Sphaerotilus microaerophilus: one gene and its partner. Each later gene encodes a partner of the first gene's protein in a complex. Links are inferred from orthologs where the notes say so. Each region holds a gene or a part of one and is shown on either strand. Other genes may lie near its edges. The genes, in order: ybiB and cgtA.

Region 1 (12,051 bases):
AGCACGCCGCGGTGTCCATCGAACCGGCCCGGCTGCCCTGGACCGTGCTGGTGCTGGCCTGGCTGCCGCAGGCGGAGGCGCTGGCCGCCCGCGAGGCGCTCAAGCCGCTGATGGGTGAAGTGGCCTATGCGAGCTGCGTGCCCTTTGGCCGCGAGCCGCATGCCCTCGGCCTGGGCGGCGTGCTGCTGCGCGCGGCAGACACCGACGCGCGGGACGCCGCCCAGGCGAAGCAGCGGCTGGACTGGCTCGACCGCGTCCAGGCCCTCCTCGGGCTCGGTGGGCCGCAGGCCCTGAGCTACGCCGACCCGCGGCGCGCGCATCGCCGCGTGATCCGGCTGGCGCAGAACGGCAACGCCGGGCAGGTGCTGCAGGGCCTGCTGATGGCCGGAGACACCCGCGCCGAGGCCTGGCTGCGCACGCTGCTGGAGGACGAACAGCCCGTGCAGGCCTACGGGCGCCTGCTGCTGTCGCCCGGCGACCAGCCCCCCGTGGCTTCCGCGCCACGCAGCCCGCAGGTTTGCAGTTGCTTCAACGTCAGCGAGGAGGCGATCCGCCTGCATCTGGGCGGCTGCGCAGGCAGCCCGGAAGACCGGGTCACCGGCCTGCAGGCGGCGCTGAAATGCGGCACCCAGTGCGGCTCCTGCCTGCCGACACTGCGGCGGCTGGTGCAACAGGTGGAGGTTGCGGCCTGACGGGCCGCCCGTCGCGCAGCGTGTATCGCGGCCCAAACGGGGTGCCACGGCTGGGGTTTCAGTATTTCCGACTTGGGTGTGTGCACAAATTCACAAATTGACACAATATTTATCAATTGCAACACTTGGTCCCGCAACAACAAGAGGGACCCCATGCTCGATCGTCGTACCGCTCTCAAGCGCAGTGCCCTGGCCGGCCTGACCGGCGCCGCCACGCTCACCCCCGCCACGTCGCAGGCCTTCGGCCTGCTGGGCAACCTGCTGGGAGGCCTGTTCCAGCTGCTGCAGACCGCGCTGCAGCAGATCGTCTACACGCTGCCCTCCGACAGCGGCGGCAGCATCACGAACCCCACTGCAGGCAGCACCCGCCTGAACGGCAACCTGCACCCCAAGTTCGTCAACGCCCTGCCGGACCCGAACCGCTCGCCCAACTGCTTCAACCCGGTCACCGTGGGTGGCTCGGCCTACGTGCTGCGCCTGCGTGAGTTCAACTCGCAGATCGGCCTGGTCAACACCGCCGGCCAGAAGCTGACCACCGTGCTCTGGGGCTATGGCACGACGCTGCAGGCCCCCACCTCGCCGGGCCGGACCTTCAACGTGCGCTCGGGCCGTGGCATCCAGGTCACCTATGTCAACGAGCTGGTCAAGTCGCTGCGGCCGATCCCGCACCGCCTGCCGGTGGACAGCACGCTGATGTGGGCCAACCCGGGCAACCTGGGCGGCCAGGCACCGGTGCCCCTGGTGGCGCACCGCCACGGCGGCAACCAGAAGGCGCTCAGCGACGGCCTGCCCGACGCCTGGAGCACGCCCGACGCCAACCTCAACGGCACCCCCGACTACAAGGGCCGGCTCTGGAGCGTGCCCTACGCCTTCGACAACGCGCAGGAGGCCGGCCACCTCTGGTACCACGACCACGCCCTGGGCGTGACGCGACTGAACGTGCACATGGGCCTGGCGGGCCACTACTTCATCCGCGATGCCAACGAGGACTATCTGGTGCAGCGCGCCATGCTGCCAGCCAGCCAGTTCGAGGTCCCGCTGGCGATCCAGGACCGCATGTACGACAGCACCGGCAAGCTGTACTACCCAGCCAAGGACCCGCTCAACCCCAGCGCCCCCGCGACGACACACCTGCCCGAGTTCTTCGGCGACTTCATCCTCGTCAACGGCGTGCCCTGGCCGAAGCACCAGGTCGAGCCGCGTGCCTACCGCCTGCGCCTGCTCAACGGCTCGGACTCGCGTTTCTACCGCCTGCGCTTCCAGACGGCCACCGGCTTCCTGGGCTTTCACCAGGTCGGCACCGAGCTGGGCCTGATGGACGCCCCGGTGGCGCTGACCGAGCTGCTGCTGGCGCCCGGTGAGCGGGCCGACGTGGTGGTGAACTTCAAGTCCGCCAAGGGCCAGGCGGTCGCGCTGGTCAACGACGCGCCGACCCCCTTCCCGAACGGCACCCCGGTCGACGCCGCCACCGCCGGGCAGATCATGGCCTTCCACGTGGTGCTGAAGTTCGACACCGCCTACCCCGATGTCACGCTGCCCGTCTTCCTGCGGCCGGTGCACGGGCCGCTCCCGGCGGTGAACACCGCGAGCGCCAGCGTGCGCAAGCTGCTGCTGCTCGAAGGCACCGACGCCTACGGCCGCCTGCAGACGATGCTCGGCACCGTCAACCCGGCGGCGGGCAACCCCACCAGCCCGGCGCACGGCACTTTCTTCTACTCGGACCCGGTGACGGAGAACATCCGCATGGGCAGCAGCGAGGTCTGGGAGATCCACAACACCACCGTGGACGCGCACCCCATCCACCTGCACCTGGTCGACTTCCGCGTGCTGAGCCGCCAGCCCTTCACCGGCACCGTGGTGCCCAAGCCGATGGGCGCCAACGGCTCGACCACCGGCGGCTGGCTGACCAACGTGGCCCTGTCCGGGCCGGCCCGCGCGGCCGAGGCGAACGAGGCTGGCCGCAAGGACACCGTGATCGCCTACCCGGGCGAGGTCACGCGCATCCTGGCCACCTTCCCGCGCGCAGGCGAGTACGTCTGGCACTGCCACATCCTCTCGCACGAAGACCACGAGATGATGCGCCGCTTCGTCGTCGCCTGAGCGCCATGACGACGAGCCCGCTGAACAGGCCCGCCCCCGGCCGCCGGACGGCGCTGCGTGCCGGCTGGGCCGCTGTGCTGGCGGGTGCAGCGGCGCCTGGCTGGGCCGCACCCGCTGCCCTGCCCGACCCCGCTGCCGACCTCTGCCACACGCCGCCCGCCGGTGCCGCCGCTTCGGGCAGCGACGGCCTGGTGCGCAGCAGCGCCGCCGTGCAGCTGCCGGCCGTGCGCCTGCGCCGCCACGACGGCGCCACGGTGCTGCTGCCCGCGGCGCTGGGCGAGGAGCAGCCGGTGCTGCTGAACTTCATCTTCACCAGCTGCACGACCATCTGCCCGCCGATGGCGCAGATCTTTGCCGCCACGCAGGAGCAGCTCGGCGCACGGCGCACGCAGGTGCAGATGGTGTCCATCTCGATCGACCCGGCGCACGACCACCCCGCGCGGCTGCGCGAGTACGCCGCCCGCTTCGACGCCGGCCCGCAGTGGCGCTTCCACACCGGCAGCCCGGCCGACATCGACGCCGTGCAGCGCGCCTTCAACGTCTACCGCCCCGACAAGATGGGCCACACGCCGGTGACCTTTGTGCGAGCGCGCGGCGCGCGGCGCTGGGTGCGGCTGGACGGCTTTGCCACCCCACAGCAGCTCATCCGCGAGGCCTTTGCCAGCGCATGAGGGGACGCCGTTCGACGTGGTTCCGGCCGCTCGCAGCGGGGCTGGTCGCCACCTGGCTGGGCGCCTGCGCCCCGGCCTGGGCGGCGCCGATGGACGAGCCGAGCGCCGATGTTGCTGCCAATGCCGCTGCCGATGCCGCCGCGGGTGAACGGCTGTACCGCGAGGGCCGGCGCACGGACGGCACGGCCATCACCGCCGAGCGCCTGCAGGGCCTGCAGGTGAGCGGGCGCGAGGCCGCCTGCGTGCACTGCCACCGGCCCAGTGGCATGGGCGGTGCCGAAGGCAGCCAGGCCGTGCCGCCCATCACCGGCGCCCTGCTGAATGCGCCGGGCCGCCCGGCTGCGGCACGCAGCGGCCGGCTCGCAGCGGGCCTGCAGCGGCAGGCGCCCGCCTCGGTGACCCGGCCGGGCTACACACCGGCCCTGCTGGCGCGCGCGCTGACCCAGGGCCTCGGCGCCGGCGGCCAGCCGCTGGACACCCTGATGCCGCGCTACCGGCTCGACGAGCAGGACCTGCGCCAGCTCGCCGCCTACCTCGACACGCTGGACACCACCGCTGCACCCGGCCTGGCCGACGGCGTGCTGCACCTGGCCACCATCGTCACCGCGGACACGCCCGCCAACGTGCAGCACGCCAGCGGCGACCTGCTGGCCGCCTGCCTGAGCAACCGCAGCCCACCAATTGCCGCACCCGTCACCGCATCTGGCGACAATCCACCCGCCCGGCCACCCGCCTGGCACCTGCACCGCTGGACCCTGGGCACCGACCCGTCCCGTTGGCCGGCCGAACTGGCCGAGTGGCAGCGCCGGCAGCCGGTCTTCGCGCTGATCGGCGGTGCCAGCGGCGCGGATGGGCGCGGGCCCTGGCAGGCGGTGCACCGCCACTGCGAGGCACAGGGCCTGCCCTGCATCCTGCCGAACACGGTGTCGGTGGACGACCAGCTGCCGTCGCGCTGGAGCGTCTACTTCTCGCGCGGCGTCGGCCTGGAGGCCTCCGGCATGGCCGAGCACCTGACGCTGCACGCCCCGCCCGGCGCCGAGGGTGCGCGCCGTGTGCACCAGATCGTGCCGCCCGACGACGAGGCGGCCGCCACCGGTGCCGCGGCCCTGCGCCGCCACCTCGCCGCCAGCGGCTGGCCCGTCATCGACCACCCCGCCGACGAGCCCGATGCCGTGCGTGCCGCCTGGTTGGCCACGCTGGGCCGCGACGACGCGCTGCTGCTCTGGCTGGACGCTGCGCACCTGCGCCGGATCAGCACGCGCCACCCGGCCCCGGCCACGGGTGCCCTGCTGCTGTCGGGCGAACTCCCCGGGCTGGACGCCCAGGCGCTGGCGCCGGCCTGGCGGCCCGCCGCCCGCATGGCGCACGCCTACGAGCCCGCCGAGCGCCAGCTGCCGCGCCTGCTGCGCAACACCGGCCGGCTGCTCGCCAGCCTCGGCCAGCAGCCGGCCGCCACGCCAGCGCTACTGCGCCTGCAGGGGCACAGCCTGTCGGCCTGCGAGATGACGGCCAACGCCCTGCGCCGCATGGGCAGCCAGGCCGGCCGTGCCTGGTTCATGGAGCTGATCGAAAGTGCGGACGAGGCCGCCGTGGCCACCGCCTACCCGCGCTTCACGCTGGGGCCGGGCCAGCGCCACGGTGCCCAGGGCATCGGCCTGATGCGCTACGCCTCGCCGGACCACCAGCGCCTGCAGCCCGCGGGCGAGTGGCTCACCCCGCCCTGACCGCGCTGCACTGCGCCAAATCTGATCCAGGGCAAGACGGGCAAGCCACTGCCGGCGGGCAGTGCCCGGTGCCTCGGTTAAGCTTGCCGGCGACATTCGTCACCATCGTTGTTCATCCCTTGCGTCCCTCGCGCCCCTCACCAGAGGGGGCTCGGCTGCTTCCGTGGCCGTGAAAAACACAGGAACTTGCCCATGACCCGCGTCTTCAATTTTTCCGCTGGCCCCGCCGCCCTTCCCGAAGTCGTGCTGCAACAAGCTGCTGCCGAGATGCTCGACTGGCATGGTTCCGGCATGTCGGTCATGGAAATGAGCCACCGTGGCAAGGAGTTCATCGCCATCCACGCCCAGGCCGAGAAGGACCTGCGCGAGCTGATGGGCATCCCCACCAACTACAAGGTGCTGTTCCTGCAGGGCGGCGCGATCGGCGAGAACGCCATCGTCCCGATGAACCTGCTGCGCGGCAAGGCCAGCTTCGACATCGTCAACACCGGCGAGTGGTCCAAGAAGACCATCAAGGAGGGCAAGAAGTACGCCAAGGTGAATGTGGTCGCCACCTCGGAGGCGGACAACTTCACCTCCGTGCCGGCCTTCGAGACCTGGAAGCGCGACCCGGACGCCGCCTACCTGCACATCTGCAGCAACGAGACCATCGGCGGCGTGGAATACAACTTCACGCCCGACACCGGTGACGTGCCGCTGGTGGCCGACATGTCGAGCAACATCCTGTCGCGCCCGATCGACGTCAGCAAGTACGGCCTGATCTACGCCGGCGCGCAGAAGAACATCGGCCCGGCCGGCCTGACCATCGTGATCGTGCGCGAGGACCTGATCGGCCAGGCGCTGCCGATCACCCCGTCCGCCTTCGACTTCAAGCAGCAGGCCGACGCCGACTCCATGTACAACACCCCGCCCACCTACGCGATCTACATCGCCGGGCTGGTGTTCCAGTGGATCAAGGCCCAAGGTGGCCTGGCCGCGATGGAAGCGCACAACCGCAAGAAGGCCGCGGTGCTGTACGACTACCTGGCGGCCTCCAGCTTCTACAGCAACCCGATCGCCGAGGGCTGCCGCTCGCTGATGAACGTGCCCTTCCGCCTCAAGGACGAGGCGCTCGACGAGGCCTTCCTCAAGGGCGCCAAGGAGCGTGGCATGGTGCAGCTCAAGGGCCACCGCTCGGTGGGCGGCATGCGCGCCTCGATCTACAACGCCATGCCGGTGGCCGGCGTGGAAGCGCTGGTGGCCTACATGAAGGAATTCGAGGCCGCCCATGCCTGATCGCGCCACCCAACGCTTCCCGGTCCTGGTGATGAACCAGATCTCGGCGTCCGGGCTGTCGCGCCTGAGCGCCGAGCGCTATCAGGTGGGCAAGGACGTCACGGACCCGGCCGCCGTCCTGGTGCGCTCGGCCGACCTGCACGGCGTGACCATCCCGGCGACGGTGCAGGCCATCTGCCGTGCCGGTGCCGGGGTCAACAACATCCCCGTGCCGGCGATGACCGCGCGCGGCGTGCCGGTGTTCAACGCGCCCGGCGCCAACGCCAACGCGGTCAAGGAGCTGGTGCTGGTGGGCATGCTGATGGCCGCGCGCCACATCGCCCCGGCGCTGGACTTCGTCGCCAAGCTGGACGGCGCCTCGCCCGATCTCGACAAGAAGGTCGAGGACGGCAAGAAGGCCTTCGCCGGCTTCGAGCTGGCCGGCCAGACGCTGGGCGTGATCGGCCTGGGCAAGATCGGCTGCCTGGTGGCGGACGCGGCCATCAAGCTCGGCATGGACGTGCTGGGCTTTGATCCGGAGATCACCGTCGATGCCGCCTGGAGCCTGCCCTCGCAGGTGCGGCGCGCCGGCAGCGTCAACGAGGTGCTGCGCGCCAGCCGCTTCGTCACGCTGCACGTGCCGCTGGTGGCCGCCACCAAGGGCCTGGTCAACGAGAGCAACATCGGCCTGATGCGGGCTGACGGCGTGTTGCTGAACTTCTCCCGCGAGGGCGTGGTCAGCAACTCCGCGGTGCTGGACGCGCTGGGCGCCAAGGAGCTGGCGCACTACGTGTGCGACTTCCCCGAGGCCAGCCTGCTGGGCCACCCGAAGGTCATCGCGCTGCCGCATCTGGGCGCCTCCACCCGCGAGGCCGAGGAGAACTGCGCCGTGATGGTGGTCGACCAACTGCGCGAGTACCTGGAGCAGGGCCACATCAGCAACGCGGTGAACTTCCCGAACGTCAGCATGGCGCGTGAGTCGGCCTATCGCATCGCGATCGCCAACAGCAACGTGCCCAACATGCTCGGGCAGATCTCCACCGCGATGGCCGCCGCCGGCCTGAACATCCACAACATGGTCAACAAGTCGCGCGGCGAGATGGCCTACACCCTGGTGGACGTGGACAGCCCGGTGACCGAGGACGCGCTGGCCCACATCGCCGCGATTCCGGGCGTGCTGAAGGTGCGCTACCTGCCGGTGCAGGCCTAGCCGCACGCTCGGACTCCCGATCCTCTGGGCGTCCGGGGGAGAGGCTGCGGGGCAGAATGTCGCGATGACGATCGCCCCTTACCTCAAGATCATCGGCCGCGGCCGGGAGGGCGCCCGGGCGCTGGATCGCCTCCAGGCGCGCGACCTGATGCAGCGCATCCTGTCCGGCCGGGTCAGTGACCTGGAGCTGGGCGCCTTCGCGCTGGCCATGCGCATCAAGGGCGAGACGCCCCAGGAGCTGGCTGGCTTCGTCGAGGCAGCACAGGCCCACAGCCTGGCGCTGGCCAGCGCCACCCCGGCGGTGCTGCTGCCCAGCTACAACGGGGCGCGCAAGCTGCCCAACTACACCCCGCTGCTGGCACTGCTGCTGGCCCGCGCCGGCCTGCCGGTGCTGGTGCACGGCCCGCTGCACGATGCGGGGCGCGTGACCAGCGCGGAGATCTTCGAGGCGCTGGGGCTGCCGCCGGCAACCGACGCCGCCAGCCTGCAGGCCCGCTGGGCCGCCGAGCAGCCGGCCTTCATGGCGCTGGAGCTGCTCAACCGCCCGCTGGCGCAGCTGCTCGCCCTGCGCAACGTGCTGGGCCTGCGCAACCCGGGGCACACCATTGCCAAGCTGCTGCCGGCGATCCCCGGCGCGCTGCAGGTGGTCAACTACACCCACCCCGAGTACGCCCGCAGCCTGGCGGACTACCTGCGCCTGCTGGGCAGCGATGCCATGCTGATGCGCGGCACCGAGGGCGAGCCCGTGGCCGATTGCCGGCGCCAGCCGCGCTTTGACGTCTACCTGAGCGGGGAGCCGCAACCGCAGTTCTCGCACGAGCCCGAGACCGGTTCGCTGCTGGCCCTGCCGCCGCTGCCGGACGGCATCGACGCCCACACCACGGCGCGGCACATCGAGGCCATTCTGGCCGGCGCACTGCCGGTGCCGGCCCCCATCGCCACGCAGGTGCACTGCCTGGTCGGGGCCCAGCAGGCCATGAGCGTGCGCGGCTGACGCCCCCATCCCGTGATCCCGTGATCCCGTGATCCCGGGGCCCGGCCGAGCCTCGCTCAGGCGAGGGAGACCACCGTGCGGCCGCGGAACTGCCCCGCCATGATGGCCGCGGCGCGTGCGAACACCGCCTCCCCCAGCGCGATCTCGTCCGTCATCTGCGCCAGCAGCGCGGGGTCGAGGTCGCGCGCCAGCCGAGCCCAGGCGCGCTCGCGCTTCGCGCGCGGCGCCATCACGCTGTCCACGCCGGCCAGGGTGACGCCGCGCAGGATGAAGGGCGCCACCGAGGCCGGCAGGTCCATGCCGGCCGCCAGGCCGCAGGCCGCCACGCAACCGCCGTAGCGGGTCTGTGCGATGGCGTTGGCCAAGGCGGTGCTGCCCAGCGTGTCGACCACGCCGGCCCAGCGCTCCTTCTGCAGCGGCTTGCCGGGGGCGGTGAGCTCGGCCCGGTCGATCACCTGCGCGGCACCGAGCGCGCGCAGGTAGTCCGCCTCGGCCGCCTTGCCGGTGGCCGCCACCACGGTGTAGCCCAGCCGGTGCAGCAGCGCGATCGCCACGCTGCCCACCCCGCCGGTGGCGCCAGTGACCAGCACCTCGCCCGACTCGGGCGCCACGCCGTGGTCCTCCAGCGCCATCACGCAGAGCATCGCGGTGTAGCCCGCAGTGCCGATGGCCATGGCCTGCTTTGCCGAGAAGGCCTCGGGCCGCCGCACCAGCCAGCCGCCCTTGAGCCGGGCGCGCTCGGCCAGGCAGCCCCAGTGGGTCTCGCCCACGCCCCAGCCGTTGTGCACGACGCGGTCGCCCACCTGCCAGTCGGGGTGGCTGCTCTCCAGCACGGTGCCGGCGCCGTCGATGCCCGGCACCATCGGCCAGGACCGCACCACCGGGCTCTTGTTGGTGAGCGCCAGTGCGTCCTTGAAGTTCAGTGTGGAGGCCTCGATGGCCACCAGCACGTCGCCCGCAGGCAGGCGGGACTCGTCCAGCTCGGTGAGGCGGGCGGCAAAGCCCTGGTCGTTCTTTTCCAGCAGGATGGCGCGGAACATGGTGGGCGGTCTCCAGGGTTCGAGGATCGGGGGATTCAGGATGCGGACAACGGCAGGAGCCTAGCAGGCTGGCGGCGAGCACGGCCAGGCCAACCACCCGTCGGCGATGCCCGTGCACCCTGCACGCCGCGCCGCGCCCGGCGGCCGCAGCGGGTGACTTTTGGCTATGGAGCCGCCCTGGCCGGCGAGTCAGTATGGGCTGTTACGAAAGCCGAGCATGTCGCTGCCCTCCGACACCCTCCACCCCGCCTCCACGCCCGCCCCCGATCCCGACCGGCCCGACGACCCGGACGCCACGGTGGTTGTGCCCGCCACGCCGCTGCCCCCGCGGGTGAGCCAGACGCTGCCCACCGGCTCGATCGCCAACGGCGCGCCGGTGCGGCAGGTGGGGCGCTACCAGATCATCGACCTGCTCGGCCGCGGTGGCATGGCCACGGTGTTCAAGGCCCACGACCCTGACATCGACCGCATCATCGCGATCAAGTTCCTGCACGCCGCGCTGTGCGAGGACGAGCAGTACCGCACCCGCTTCCTGCGTGAGGCCCGTGCGGCCGGCGGGCTGTCGCACCCCAACATCGTGACGGTGCACGACGTCGGCGAGATCGAGGGCCGGCCCTACATGGCCATGGAGCTGCTCGACGGTGAGCCGCTCAACGACCTGATGGAGTCGCGCCAGCCGCTGCCACTGAAGGAGGCGATGGAGATCACGCTGCAGCTCGCGCGCGCGCTGGACTACGCGCACGCCCGGGGCATCGTGCACCGCGACATCAAGCCCGCCAACATCGTGCGGCTCAAGGACGGCCACACCATCAAGGTGACGGACTTCGGCATCGCCCACGTCTCGGGCGCGGGCGGCGCTGGCGGCGAGCAGACCCGCGTGGGCGATGTGCTGGGCACACCGCAGTACATGTCGCCCGAGCAGACCCTGGGCAGCGCGGTGGACGGGCGCTCGGACCTGTTCTCCGTGGGCATCGTGCTCTACCAGATGCTGACCGGCCAGCGCCCGTTCGAGAGCGACAGCATCGTCGCGCTGGCGGTGAAGATCGCCCGCGAGGAGCCGCCTGCGCTGAACAAGCAGCGCCCCGACCTGCCGCCCACGGTGCGGCGCATCGTCGAACGCTGCCTGGCCAAGCAGCCGGCCAAGCGCTTCCAGAGCGGCAAGGAGCTGGCCGACGCGGTGCTGAAGGTGCTGCGCGACCTGGACGAGGAGGCGCGCGAGAAGGCGCGCGCGCGCATCGTGCCGCTGCGCGTGAAGTGGGCCGGCATGATGGCGCTGATCGTCGCGGCGGTGATGGCCGCCAGCGCCACGCTGATCTCGCAGCGCCAGAACGCCGCGCTGACGGAGCAGGTGATGGACTACGGCGCCTCGCTGGCGCGCTTCATCGCCGCGCAGAACGCCGTCTCCGCCCTGGAAGAGGAATGGGTGCCGGTGGAGGTGACGGTCCAGGAGGTGATGAAGTCGGGCGACTTCCAGTCCCTCACCGTCATCGACCGCGGTGGCGTGGTGCGTGCCGCCGGCGACGTGGCCCTCGTCGGCCAGCCGTACAAGGCGCCTTCGGCCAGCCGGCTGGCCGCCCTGGCCGGTGGCGTGAACGTGGCCCGCCACCGCCTGGCCAACGAGGAGGACGTGCTCCAGTTCGAGGCGCCCATCACCTTCCAGGGCAAGGCGGTCGGGCGGGTGGTGCTTGGCCTGGCGGAAAAGCCACTGGTGCGCGTGGCGCAGCTCAGCCAGATGCTGATGCTGGCGCTGGTGCTGGTGACCGTGGCCGCCGTGGCGGTGGCGATGTACTTCGTTGCCAACTGGTTCGCCCGGCCGATCAAGCAGCTCGGCGACGCGATGTCCGAGCTGGCGCAGGGGCGGCTCGACCATCGCATCGGCGAGAAGCGCAACGACGAGTTCGGCCTCGCCTACGAGGCCTTCGATGCGATGGCCGCCAGCCTGCAGGCGCGCTATGGCACCGATGAAGAGCCGCTGCCCGGCACGGGCGATGCCCCGCCACCGGACAGCCCCCCCACCGAGCCGCTGCCCCGGCGCAGCGAAGCGACGAGCGAGCCGTCATGACCCCGCGGCAGCCCGCAGCTTGGCGGTGGCCCGCCCGGGTTTCAGCCAGGGTGGCCGCAGCCGGGGTTGCTGCTGCCAGAGCAGCTTTGGCCACCGCTGTGCTGCTGGCTGGCTGCGGCAGCACGCCGCCGCCCATCCCCGGCCCACCGGCCCCCAACACCGCGCCGGCGCCTCGCACCGAGGCAGCGGCGGGCCCGGAGGGCCTGCTGCTGGCCCGCAGCGAGCAGGTGCTGCTGGTGCGCCCCGGTCCTGGCGCCACCTGGGCCAACCTGGCCCGCCACTGGCTGAACGACGCCAGCCGGGC
Region 2 (11,914 bases), 3.4 Mb from region 1 along the record:
AGCCGGTCGTGCTGCACTGAACCTCCGGTCATCCCCCCACACCCACACTTGCACGGGTTGCCCCGTTGGCGCGAAGATCACCCCGGCGGGGGGTGCCCGCGGGGGTCCGTCGGCCACCCGCCGTGGCCGCCCGGCGGAGGGAACGATGCGCAAGGATGTGACCGCCCCGCCTGCGGGCAAGAGTTCGGCTCGGCGCTCGCGCCAGCGCCTGGGGTCGACCCAGGTGCTGCTGTCGCCCGGGCTGGCCGATGCGCCGGTGCTGGACCGGCTGTGCACCCACTTCATTCTCAGCCTGCTGCAGCGCCAGGCGCTGCGCTTTGCCGGCCGGCGGGACTGGAACAGCGTGCTGGCGCTGACGGCCCGGCACCTGGTCTGGCCGCAGTCGGTGCTGACGCGGCTGCGCGACTTCCTGGGCCGGCGCGTGCGCAGCCACGAGGCCTGGGCCGGGCATGAGGCGCTCGACGACATCGCCTTCCTCACCCGCCACGGCAGCTGGCGCGGCCCCTACGAGGAAGACACGCTGTTCTTCTACCTCGACGAGTACATCAAGGACGCCCCCAAGGACCTGATGGCGGTGCTGGGCACCAGCAACGACTGGCTGGGCGCCAGCCTGCGCGGGGCCCGCACGCTGGTGCAGGACAACGTCGAGCTGCTGTCCGGCCTGCTGCAGCTCAACCCGGGCGAGCGCGCGCTGCTGCTCTACGGCACGCTGGCTCGCTACCAGCGCGACCTGCGCGGCCTGCTGGTGGAGTTCAAGGTCGCCAGCGCCCAGGAGGCCTACGCGGCGATCGCCGAAGTGGCCGGCGTGGACGAGCGCGAGGTGGCCGAGGCGCTGCGCGCCGGCAGCCGGCTGGAGCGCATCGGCATGATCGAGAACCTGATCTCCGAGCACAACATCACGGACCTGGCCGACCTGATGAAGGTCAGCGACCAGCTGCCGCCGGTGCTGATGCGCGAGTACCGCGATCCGCAGGACCTGATGGCGGTGTTCACCCGCCCCGCCACCAAGACCGAGCTGACGCCGACCGACTTCAGCTTCGTCGCCGAGGAGGTGGAGCTGCTCACCACCTTGCTGCACCACGCGGTGCAGCGCCGCGAGGCCGGCGTCAACCTGCTGCTCTACGGCCCGCCTGGCACCGGCAAGACCGAGTTGGCCCGCGTGGCCGCGCAGGCCGCCGGGCTGGAGCTCTACGAGGTGGAATACGCCGACCGCGACGGGAACGCCCTCTCGGGGCGCGACCGCTACCGCTCGCTGCAGATCAGCCAGGTCTTCCTGAAGGCCAGCCCGAACGTGGCGCTGCTCTTCGACGAGGTGGAAGACGTCTTCCCGCCCGTCAGCGCCGACGCCGCCCAGCTGTTGGCGCGCCTGGACAACAGTGGCGAGGGCCCGGCCGGCCACTCGGTCAACGGCAAGGCCTGGGTCAACCAGATCCTGGAGACCAACCCGGTGCCGGTGATCTGGGTGACCAACCGCATCGAGCAGATCGACGTGGCCTTCCGCCGCCGCTTCCAGTACCACCTGGAGCTGAAGTCACCCCCGCCCGGCGCCCGCGAGGCGCTGGTGCAGCGCGCGCTGGCCGGCACCCAGGTCAGTGCCGACTTCACCCAGCGCCTGGCCCAGCGCGGCACGCTGACGCCCGCGCAGATCCGCACCGCGGTGCGCTTCGCCCGGCTGATCGGCACGGCGGCGGCCGACGAGGCCGCGGCAGCACCGGCCGACGAATGTCTGGAGGGCCTGATCGAGCGCCAGCTCGCCCACGCCGACAAGGCGCTGGGCAACGCGAACCGCGGCGACCGCAGCGCGCGCCGAGTGGTCACGCAGTACGACCTAGGGTTGCTGAACGTGGAGTCGCGCTTCCCGGTGCCACGCATCGTCGAGGCGCTGCAGCGCCGCGGGCACGGTGCGCTGTGCTTCTACGGCCCGCCGGGCACCGGCAAGACCGCGCTGGCCGAGCACATCGCCCGCGAGCTGGGCCGAGCGCTGATGATCCGCCAGGCCAGCGACCTGGTCAGCAAGTACGTCGGCGAGACCGAGCAGGCCATGGCGCGCATGTTCGAGGCCGCCGAGCAGGAGCAGGCCGTGCTGCTGCTCGACGAGGCCGACAGCTTCATGCGCAGCCGCCGCCGCGCCGAGCGCAACTACGAGGTCAGCGAGGTCAACGAGATGCTGCAGGGCATGGAGCGCTTTGCCGGCATCTTCATCTGCACCACCAACCTGTTCGAGGACATCGACGAGGCGGCGCTGCGCCGCTTCACCTTCAAGATCCGCTTCCAGCCGCTGACCGGCGCGCAGCGCGAGCGCATGTTCATCGCCGAGGCGCTGGCGGGCGACGCAACCCGCCTGAGCGACGAGCAGCGACAGCGCCTGGCACAGCTCGACCAGCTGGCGGCCGGGGACTTTGCCGCGGTGAGGCGGCAGGTGGACATCCTGGGCACGACCTTCGAGCCCGACGAGTTCCTGGCCCAACTGGAAAGCGAGCACCGTGTCAAACCGCAGGTGAGGGAGCGCCGCGGCATCGGCTTCGTGCACTAGGATGAAACTATCTTCATGCAGCCGGCGTGAGTTGTACGGCGTAACCGATCTGCTGAAGCCTGCGCACCAGTCGGGTGGCGGTCTTGTGGGCGTCGGCGCGATCGAAGTGGGCGGCGCCGAGGTCATGCCACTCGGTGCCGTCGCGCAGCATGTGCCAAGCCGCGGTGAGCATCGAGGCGGCCACGCCGATGATCGCCTTCTTGGCGCCGCGACGAGCGCGCAGGCGGTGGAACTGCGCCTGCAGGTAGCTGCCCTTGACTTTGATGGCTGCCCAGGCGGCTTGCACGAGGGTGGTCTTGAGCCACCTGCCGCCACGGCGCAAGCGAACGCTGCGACGCTTGCCGGCGCTCTCGTCGTTGCGCGGGCACATGCAGGCCCAGGACAGCAGATGAGCCGGGGTGGCGAAGCGCGACATGTCGATACCGATCTCGGCCACGACCACATGGGCGCTGACCTCGCTGAGGCCCGGCATGGTGCTCAGCAGCTTGGCGGCGTGCCGAAAGGGCGCCAGCCCTTGACCCACCTCCTTCTCGATGGCGGCGATGGCCTGATCCAGCGCATCGATGTGCCCCAGGTGCAGCTTGAGCATGAAGCGGTGGTGAGCGCTGACGCGGCCGCGCAGCGCTTCGAGCAACTCGGCACGGCTGGCCTTGACGCGCACGCTGACCAGCGAGACCAGGCGCTCGGGATCGCGCTCGCCGCCGATGAGGGCCTGCAACACGGCCCGGCCGCTCTTGCCCACGATATCGGCCAGCACGACGCCAAGCTTCAAGTTGGCGTCTTCGAGCACCTTCTCGATGCGTTGGACGTGCGCGCTGCGCTCGCGCACGAACTGCTTGCGGGTGCGCGTGAGCGAGCGCAGTTCCTGTACCGCCACCGGCGGCACGAAGCTGGCGCGGATCAGGCCGTGGGCCAGCAAGTCCGCCAGCCACATCGCGTCGTTGACGTCGGTCTTGCGGCCAGGAACGTTCTTCACGTGCGCGGCGTTGGCCAGCACGAGCTCGAAGTGGCCTTCGAGCACGTGCCACACTGGCTTCCAGTACACGCCGGTGGCCTCCATGGCGACGTGCTCGACGCCGAAGGAGTCGAGCCAGTCGCCAAGGGCCAGCAGGCCCGAGGTAGTCGTCTGGAAGGTGCGCACCTCCTGCAAGGGTGGGCCGTCGCGGGCGATGCGCACGCACGCCACCACCGTCTCCTTGTGCACGTCCAGTCCGGCGCAGCGCGGGTAGATCACTTCCATGATCGCCTCCAGTCCGCGGCGACATCGGCATGCGGCCCACGTCATCGAACTCTAGGATGCGTGCTCAGGGGCGCGAAGCCCAAGGCGACAGTGCGGGGTGCTCGTGGAGCCGCGGGTCCAACTGACATACGGGTTCGAGACACCAAGTACGAACCGACCTCTGCGCCGGACGCCGCCACCGCATTACACGCCCGTTTCATGCGTCGCGGGTCGCGCGAAGCGCGGTGGAGCAACTGACATGCAGGCCGGTCCCTAGAATCCCGCCCATGAACGCCGCCCTGCCCACCTCCGCCGTTGCCAACGCCTCTGCCCTGCCCTACACGCGCGCCGCGCAGCTGCCGGCGCTGATGCGCGAGCGCATCCTGGTGCTGGACGGCGCGATGGGCACGATGATCCAACGCTACAAGCTGACCGAGGCGGATTTCCGCGGCACGCGCTTTGCCGACCACCCGACCGACCTGAAGGGCAACAACGACCTGCTGGTGCTCACGCGCCCGGACGTGATCGGCGAGATCCACGACCAGTACCTGGCCGCCGGCTCGGACCTGATCGAGACCAACACCTTCGGCGCCAACCGCGTGGCGCAGGAGGACTACGGCCTGGGCGACATCGCCTACGAGATGAACGTGGCCGCCGCCCGGCTGGCACGCGCCTGCTGCGACAAGTACTCGAGCGCCGACAAGCCGCGCTTCGTCGCCGGCGCCCTCGGCCCGACGCCGCGTACCGCCAGCATCAGCCCGGACGTGAACGACCCGGGGGCGCGCAACACGAGCTTCGACGAACTCAAGGCCGCCTACCTCGAACAGGCCCGGGGGCTGCTGGATGGCGGTGCCGACCTGTTCCTGATCGAAACCATCTTCGACACGCTCAACGCCAAGGCAGCGATCTTCGCGGTCGACGAGCTGATGGAGGAAACCGGCGAGCGCCTGCCGGTGATCATCTCCGGCACCGTCACCGACGCCTCGGGCCGCATCCTGTCAGGCCAGACGGTGGGCGCCTTCTGGCACAGCGTGCGGCACGCCCGGCCGCTGGCCATCGGCCTGAACTGCGCGCTGGGCGCCACGCTGATGCGCCCGTACATCGAGGAGCTGTCGAAGATCGCCGGTGACACCGCGGTCTCCTGCTACCCCAACGCCGGCCTGCCCAACCCGATGAGCGACACCGGCTTCGACGAGACGCCCGAGGTCACCGGCCGGCTGGTGGAGGAGTTCGCCCGCGACGGCTTCCTCAACATCGCCGGTGGCTGCTGCGGCACCACGCCGGACCACATCCGCGCGATCGCCGAGCGCGTGGGCCGTTACCGCCCGCGCTGCGTGCACACGCAGGCCTTGCAGACCTTCACCGGGCTGCTCGCCGCCTGAGTTCCACCAGCGTGATCTCGGTCAGCCCCATGGCGTGACGCTGCGGGGCCGTGAAGCGCTTGACCGCCACGCCCTTGAGCACCAGGTAGTCGCGCACCGCCGCGGCGCGGTCGGGGCCGATCCAGCCCGAGCCGCCGGCATCGATCGGGCCAGCCACGCGCACCGTCCAGTTCCCCTCACGGCGCAACGGCTCGACCAGCCGGTCCAGCACCGCCGCCAGCGCCGGCCTGACCGCGGCCCGACCGGGCTCAAAGCCGTGCGGCTGCGGCACGCTGATGCGCAGGAAGTCCGCCGCCGCGGTTTCGCCCATTTCCAGCTGCAGCGGGGTGCCGGCAAACTCGCGCGCCAGGCGACTGCGCAGACCATCCAGGCCGGGCTGGTCAGGGGCCGGCTCGGGCAGGGAGCCTGGCTTCGGCGGCGGGATGGCGGGCGTCGCCCCACCGCCTGACTTGGGCCCGCCGCCTGCGCAGCCACCCAGCAGCGCGGTGAGCGTCGCGCCGGTGGCCGCGGCGCCCCAGATCAGGCAGCGGCGCCGCGCTGCACCCGCCATGTGGTCATCGGTTGTTCGTGACATATTCACGGCCTATTGTCCCGTGCACGCTTCAGGTGCACAAGGCCGACCGGCCTGTCGACAGGGTCACAGCGCCAGCGCTGCAGCGAGCCAGGAGGGCCCATTACAATGCGCGCCTTCCCGAGGGGCGTTGCAACAGGGGGTGGCCAGGCCACCCGCTGCCAGGCTCGGGGCGGTGGGCCAGTCCGGCATCCGGAGCAGACCACCCTGCAACGACGCTCACCCTTGCCCGCCATGGGCATCACGGGTGGGCCGTGGTGTCGCGTGGCTGGCCCGAGTTGCAGCCCGGCCATGAACACCTCCCCCACCGCGTCCCCCTCCTCCCCCGCCGCCAGCGTGCCCCCGATGCGGCTGTCCGGCCTGGAACCGGTGTCGATCGGCGACGGATCGTTGTTCGTCAACGTCGGCGAGCGCACCAACGTCACCGGCAGCCGGGTGTTCGCCAGGATGATCCTGGCCGGCGAATACGAGAAGGCCCTGGCCGTGGCGCGCCAGCAGGTCGAGAACGGCGCCCAGGTCATCGACATCAACATGGACGAGGCCATGCTCGACAGTCAGGCGGCGATGGTGCGCTTCCTGAACCTGATCGCCGGCGAGCCCGAGATCGCGCGCGTGCCGATCATGATCGACTCGTCCAAGTGGGAGGTGATCGAGGCGGGCCTGAAGTGCATCCAGGGCAAGGGCATCGTCAACTCGATCTCGCTCAAGGAAGGCGAGGCCGAGTTCAAGCGCCAGGCCAAGCTGGTCCGGCGCTATGGCGCCGCCGCCGTGGTGATGGCCTTCGACGAGGCCGGCCAGGCCGACACCTTCCAGCGCAAGATCGACATCTGCGCACGGGCCTACAAGATCCTTGTGGACGAGGTCGACTTCCCGCCCGAAGACATCATCTTCGACCCGAACATCTTCGCCATCGCCACCGGCATCGAGGAGCACGACAACTACGCGGTCGACTTCATCAACGCCACGCGCTGGATCAAGCAGCACCTGCCGGGCGCGAAGGTCTCGGGCGGCGTGTCGAACGTGTCGTTCAGCTTCCGCGGCAACGAGCCGGTGCGCGAGGCCATCCACACCGTCTTCCTGTACCACGCCATCCAGGCGGGCATGGACATGGGCATCGTCAACGCCGGCATGGTGGGCGTCTATGACGACCTGGAGCCGGTGCTGCGCGAGCGCGTCGAGGACGTGGTGCTGAACAGGACGCCGTCCTACAAGGCCGGCGAGCCGCAACTCTCTGCGGGCGAGCGCCTGATCGAGATCGCCGAATCGGCCAAGGGCGCGGCCAAGGACGACAGCGCCAAGCTGGCCTGGCGCGGCACGGCCGAGGCACCCGTGAGCGTCGAGGACCGCCTGAGCCACGCGCTGGTGCACGGCATCACCGACTTCATCGAGCTCGACACCGAAGAAGCCTGGCAGGCGATTGCTGCCAAGGGCGGCCGCCCGCTGCACGTCATCGAAGGCCCGCTGATGGCGGGCATGAACATCGTCGGCGACCGCTTCGGTGCCGGCAAGATGTTCCTGCCCCAGGTGGTGAAGTCCGCCCGCGTCATGAAGCAGGCCGTGGCGCACCTGCTGCCCTACATCGAAGCCGAGAAGAAGGCGCTGGCTGACGCGGGCGGCGACGTGAAGCCCAAGGGCAAGATCGTCATCGCCACCGTGAAGGGCGACGTACACGACATCGGCAAGAACATCGTCACGGTGGTCCTGCAGTGCAACAACTTCGAGGTCGTCAACATGGGCGTGATGGTCCCGTGCCAGGACATCCTGAAGAAGGCCAAGGAAGAAGGCGCGGACATCATCGGCCTGTCGGGCCTGATCACGCCGAGCCTGGAAGAGATGCAGCACGTTGCTGCCGAAATGCAGCGCGACGAGTACTTCCGCAGCAAGGGCACGCCGCTGCTGATCGGTGGGGCCACGTGTTCACGCGTGCACACCGCTGTCAAGATCGCGCCGAACTACACGGGGCCGGTGGTCTACGTGCCCGACGCCAGCCGCTCGGTGGGCGTGTGCTCGGACCTGCTGAGTGATGAACGCGCCGCCAGGTACATCGCCGAGCTGAACGCCGACTACGAGCGCGTGCGCGAGCAGCACGCCAACAAGAAGGTCACGCCGCTGGTCACGCTGGCCCAGGCGCGCGCCAACAAGACGCCCGTCGACTGGGCCGCCTACACACCGCCCGCGCCCAAGTTCATCGGCCGGCGCGTGTTCCGCAACCAGAACCTGGCCGAGCTGGCCCAGTGCATCGACTGGGCGCCCTTCTTCCAGACCTGGGACCTGGCTGGCAAGTTTCCGGACATCCTCAAGGACAGCGTCGTCGGCGAGGAAGCCGTGCGCGTCTACAGCGACGGCAAGCGCCTGCTGCAGCGCCTGATCGAAGGCCGCTGGCTGCAGGCCAACGGGGTGATCGGCCTGTGGCCGGCCAACACGGTGGACGACGACGTGATCGAGGTCTACACCGACGAGTCGCGCAGCGAGGTGCTGCTGCGCTGGCAGCCGCTGCGCCTGCAGACCGAGCGACCGGTGATCGACGGCGTGCCGAGGCCGAACCGCTCGCTGGCCGACTTCATCGCGCCCAAGGGCACCAAAGCCGACTACATCGGCCTGTTCGCCGTCACCGCCGGCCTGAACATCGAGAAGAAGGAAGCGCAGTTCCTCGCCGACCACGACGACTACAGCGCCATCATGCTCAAGGCCCTGGCCGACCGCCTGGCCGAAGCCTTCGCCGAGCACCTGCACCAGCGCGTGCGCACCGAGCTGTGGGGCTACGCGCCGGACGAGGCGCTGAGCAACGACGAGTTGATCAAGGAGGCTTACCGCGGCATCCGCCCGGCACCGGGCTACCCGGCCTGCCCGGACCACAGCGTCAAGCGCGCGATGTTCGAGGTGCTCGACGCCGCCGAAATCGGCATGGGCCTGACCGAGAGCCTGGCCATGACCCCGGCCGCCTCCGTCAGCGGCTTCTACCTCGCCCACCCGGAGGCGGCGTACTTCAACGTCGGCCGGATCGGCGAGGACCAGCTGGCGGACTATGCGGCGCGGGCCGCGATGGACGAGGCCGCAGCCCGCCGGGCATTGGCGCCGCAGCTGGGCTGAACGCCCTGCCTTCCTTCCCCCTTTGAAAAAGGGGGACCGAGGGGGATTTGATCAGTGGGGAGGGTGGCAAATCCCCCCTGCCCCCTTTTTCAAGGGGGGGGAAAACCGGTCGGTCAAGCCAGGACGAGGTTATCTCGGTGGATCAGCTCGGGCTCGTTGGCGTACCCCAGCAGGCCCTCGATCTGCGAGGAGGGCTTGCGGGCGATGCGGCGGGTTTCGCTGGCCGTGTAGTTGGCCAGGCCGCGGGCCACTTCGATCCCGGCGGGTGAACGCACGGCGATCACGTCGCCGCGGGCGAATTCGCCCTGCACTTCGACCACGCCGATGGGCAACAGGCTCTTGCCCTCGTCGCGCAGCTTCACCACCGCGCCGTCGTCGATCACCACCGCACCGCGCATCTGCAGGTGGTCGGCCATCCACTGCTTGCGCGCCGCCACCTTGGCGGTGGTCGCCACCAGGAGCGTTCCGATGGATTCGCCCGCCACCAGGCGCAGCAGGGCGTCCTGCTCGCGGCCCCAGGCGATCACCGTGGAGGCGCCGCTGCCTGCTGCCCGCTTGGCGGCGAGGATCTTGGTGATCATCCCGCCTTTGCCGATCGAGCTGCCGGCCCCACCGGCCATCTGCTCCAGCTCGGGCGTGCCGGCCTGGGCCTCGTGGATGAACTGCGCGTCGGGGTCCTTGCGCGGATCGGCCGAATACAGGCCCTTCTGGTCGGTGAGGATCACCAGCACATCGGCCTCGACCAGGTTGGCCACCAGCGCGCCCAGGGTGTCGTTGTCGCCCACCTTGATCTCGTCGGTGACCACGGTGTCGTTCTCGTTGATCACCGGCACCACGCCCAGCTCCAGCAGGGTCAGCAGCGTGCTGCGGGCGTTCAGGTAGCGCTCGCGGTCGGCCAGATCGGCATGGGTGAGCAGCACCTGCGCGCTGCCCAGGCCCTGCTCGCGCAGGGACGTTTCGTAGATCTGCGCCAGGCCCATCTGGCCGACGGCGGCCGCCGCCTGCAACTCGTGCACTTCCTTCGGCCGGGTGGCCCAGCCCAGGCGCTTCATGCCCTCGGCGATCGCTCCCGACGACACCATCACCACCTCGCGGCCCTGGCGCACCAGCGCGGCCAGCTGCACGCACCAGGCGTTGATCGCCTCGGCGTCCAGGCCCCGGCCCTCGTTGGTCACCAGGCTGGAACCCACCTTGACGACGATGCGGCGGGCGTTCTTCAGGATGTCACTCATGATGCGTGGGGCAGTGGCAGCGGTTCAGCCGGCCAGTGTCAGCGAAAACGGGGATCGTCCGCGGCGGGCGGCACCGGTGCGTCCTCGGGTTCGGCAAAACGCACGTCCGGCTCCTCGATCGGCGGCGCGTTCAAGGCGGCGACGTACTGGTACAGCGCGCGCACCAGCGGCTCGCAGCCCTCACGGGTCAGCGCCGAGATCTCGTAGACCGGGCCCTTCCAGCGCAGGCGCTTGACGAAGTCCTTCACCCGTGCGGCACGCTCTTCGGCCGGCACCATGTCCAGCTTGTTGAGCACGAGCCAGCGCGGCTTGTCGTACAGGTCCTTGTCGTACTTCTTCAGCTCACCGACGATGGCCTTAGCCTGGGCGACGGGGTCCACCTCGTCGTCGAACGGCGCCATGTCGACCAGGTGCAGCAGCACGCGGGTGCGCTGCAGGTGACGCAGGAAGAGGTGACCCAGGCCGGCCCCCTCGGACGCGCCCTCGATCAGCCCCGGCACGTCGGCGACGACGAAGCTCTGGCTCGGTCCCACGCGCACCACGCCCAGGTTCGGGTGGAGCGTCGTGAACGGGTAGTCGGCGATCTTGGGCCGGGCGTTGGAGATCGCCGCGATCAGCGTGGACTTGCCGGCGTTGGGCATGCCCAGCAGGCCCACGTCGGCCAGCACGCGCAGCTCCAGCTTCAGCGCATGGGCCTCCCCGGGCCAGCCGGGGGTCTTCTGGCGCGGCGCCCGGTTGGTGCTGGTCTTGTAGTGGAGGTTGCCGAAGCCGCCGTCACCGCCCTTGGCGAGGATGATCCGCTCGCCATCCGTGAGCAGCTCGGCAATGCGCTCGCCGGTCTCGGCGTCGCTGATGATCGTGCCCACCGGCATGCGCAGGGTCACGTCCTCTCCGGCGGCACCGAACTGGTCCGAGCCCCGCCCGGCCTCGCCGTTGCGCGCTTCGTGGCGGCGCGTGTAGCGGAAATCCACCAGCGTGTTGAGGTTGCGGTCGGCCACCGCATAGACGTGGCCGCCGCGCCCGCCGTTGCCGCCATCGGGCCCGCCGAAGGGAATGAACTTCTCGCGCCGGAAGCTGCAGCAGCCCGCGCCTCCTTGGCCCGCCGCCACGTCGATGGTGACTTCGTCGACGAACTTCATCTGGGGACTCCTGAGCTGGACGGATGGGCCGGCATCACTACAGGAGGGAATGCTGCGTTCGCCGGCGCAACGCAGCCCATCTTTGAAGCGCCCCGTGAGGCGCTCAATGCAAAAAGCCCCGGCGGACCGGGGCTCCTCTTGGTCTGGACCAAACCAGACTCGTCGTCGCTCAGACCGGGGTGATCACCACGGTCTTGCGGCTCAGGGGGCCCTTCACAGCGAAGGACACCTTGCCGTCCACCAGCGCAAACAGGCTGTGGTCGCGGCCCATGCCGACGTTCGGGCCGGCATGGAAACGGGTGCCGCGCTGGCGCACGATGATCGAGCCGGCGCTCACCAGCTCACCACCGAAGGCCTTGACGCCGAGCATCTTCGGCTGGGAGTCGCGGCCGTTCCGTGTGGAACCGCCGCCTTTTTTCTGTGCCATCTTTCAGCTCCTGGATCGTGAACGGGCTAGCCGATCAGCCCTGCACCGCTGCGATCTGCAGCTCGGTGTAGTTCTGACGATGGCCCTGGTGCTTCTGGTAGTGCTTGCGACGGCGCATCTTGAAGATGCGGACCTTGTCGTGCCTGCCATGCGCCAACACCGTGGCAGTGACCGTTGCGCCTTCAACCAAGGGCGTGCCCACCTTCAGCTCCGCGCCGCTACCGAGCGCGAGAACCTGGTCGATCACGATCTCTTGGCCAACTTCCGCAGCAATCTGTTCTACCTTGATCTTCTCGCCGGCAGCAACCTTGTATTGCTTGC

The links.
Region 2: the proteins of ybiB (region 1) and cgtA are in contact, whole or in part, in a crystal structure (PDB 8BFT), measured with the Escherichia coli proteins. The link is inferred for Sphaerotilus microaerophilus from one-to-one orthologs.

The regions. Positions count from the first base shown.
Region 1 is NZ_AP025730.1:2,127,364-2,139,414, reverse strand. What follows is about bases 6,746-9,680. They hold ybiB (DNA-binding protein YbiB), read left to right. Parts: upstream 6,746-7,715; coding sequence 7,716-8,645; downstream 8,646-9,680. Other genes in these bases: acuI (acrylyl-CoA reductase (NADPH)), read right to left, coding at 8,702-9,680; NGK70_RS09360 (phosphoglycerate dehydrogenase), read left to right, coding at 6,746-7,651. Also shown: NGK70_RS09385 (nitrate reductase), read left to right, coding at 1-692; NGK70_RS09380 (multicopper oxidase family protein), read left to right, coding at 846-2,792; NGK70_RS09375 (SCO family protein), read left to right, coding at 2,798-3,463; NGK70_RS09370 (c-type cytochrome), read left to right, coding at 3,460-5,187; serC (3-phosphoserine/phosphohydroxythreonine transaminase), read left to right, coding at 5,380-6,462; more of NGK70_RS09360, read left to right, coding at 6,455-6,745; more of acuI, read right to left, coding at 9,681-9,685; NGK70_RS09345 (protein kinase domain-containing protein), read left to right, coding at 9,903-11,747; NGK70_RS09340 (polysaccharide deacetylase family protein), read left to right, coding at 11,834-12,051.
Region 2 is NZ_AP025730.1:5,561,936-5,573,849, forward strand. The notes cover bases 9,117-11,914. They hold cgtA (Obg family GTPase CgtA), read right to left. Parts: upstream 11,167-11,914; coding sequence 10,066-11,166; downstream 9,117-10,065. Other genes in these bases: proB (glutamate 5-kinase), read right to left, coding at 9,117-10,027; rpmA (50S ribosomal protein L27), read right to left, coding at 11,336-11,593; rplU (50S ribosomal protein L21), read right to left, coding at 11,628-11,914. Outside these bases: NGK70_RS24040 (BTH_I0359 family protein), read left to right, coding at 1-20; NGK70_RS24045 (ATP-binding protein), read left to right, coding at 146-2,533; NGK70_RS24050 (IS110 family RNA-guided transposase), read right to left, coding at 2,547-3,773; NGK70_RS24055 (homocysteine S-methyltransferase family protein), read left to right, coding at 4,040-5,134; NGK70_RS24060 (OmpA family protein), read right to left, coding at 5,112-5,708; metH (methionine synthase), read left to right, coding at 5,997-8,795; more of proB, read right to left, coding at 8,909-9,116. UniProt on the Escherichia coli protein: An essential GTPase which binds GTP, GDP and possibly (p)ppGpp with moderate affinity, with high nucleotide exchange rates and a fairly low GTP hydrolysis rate.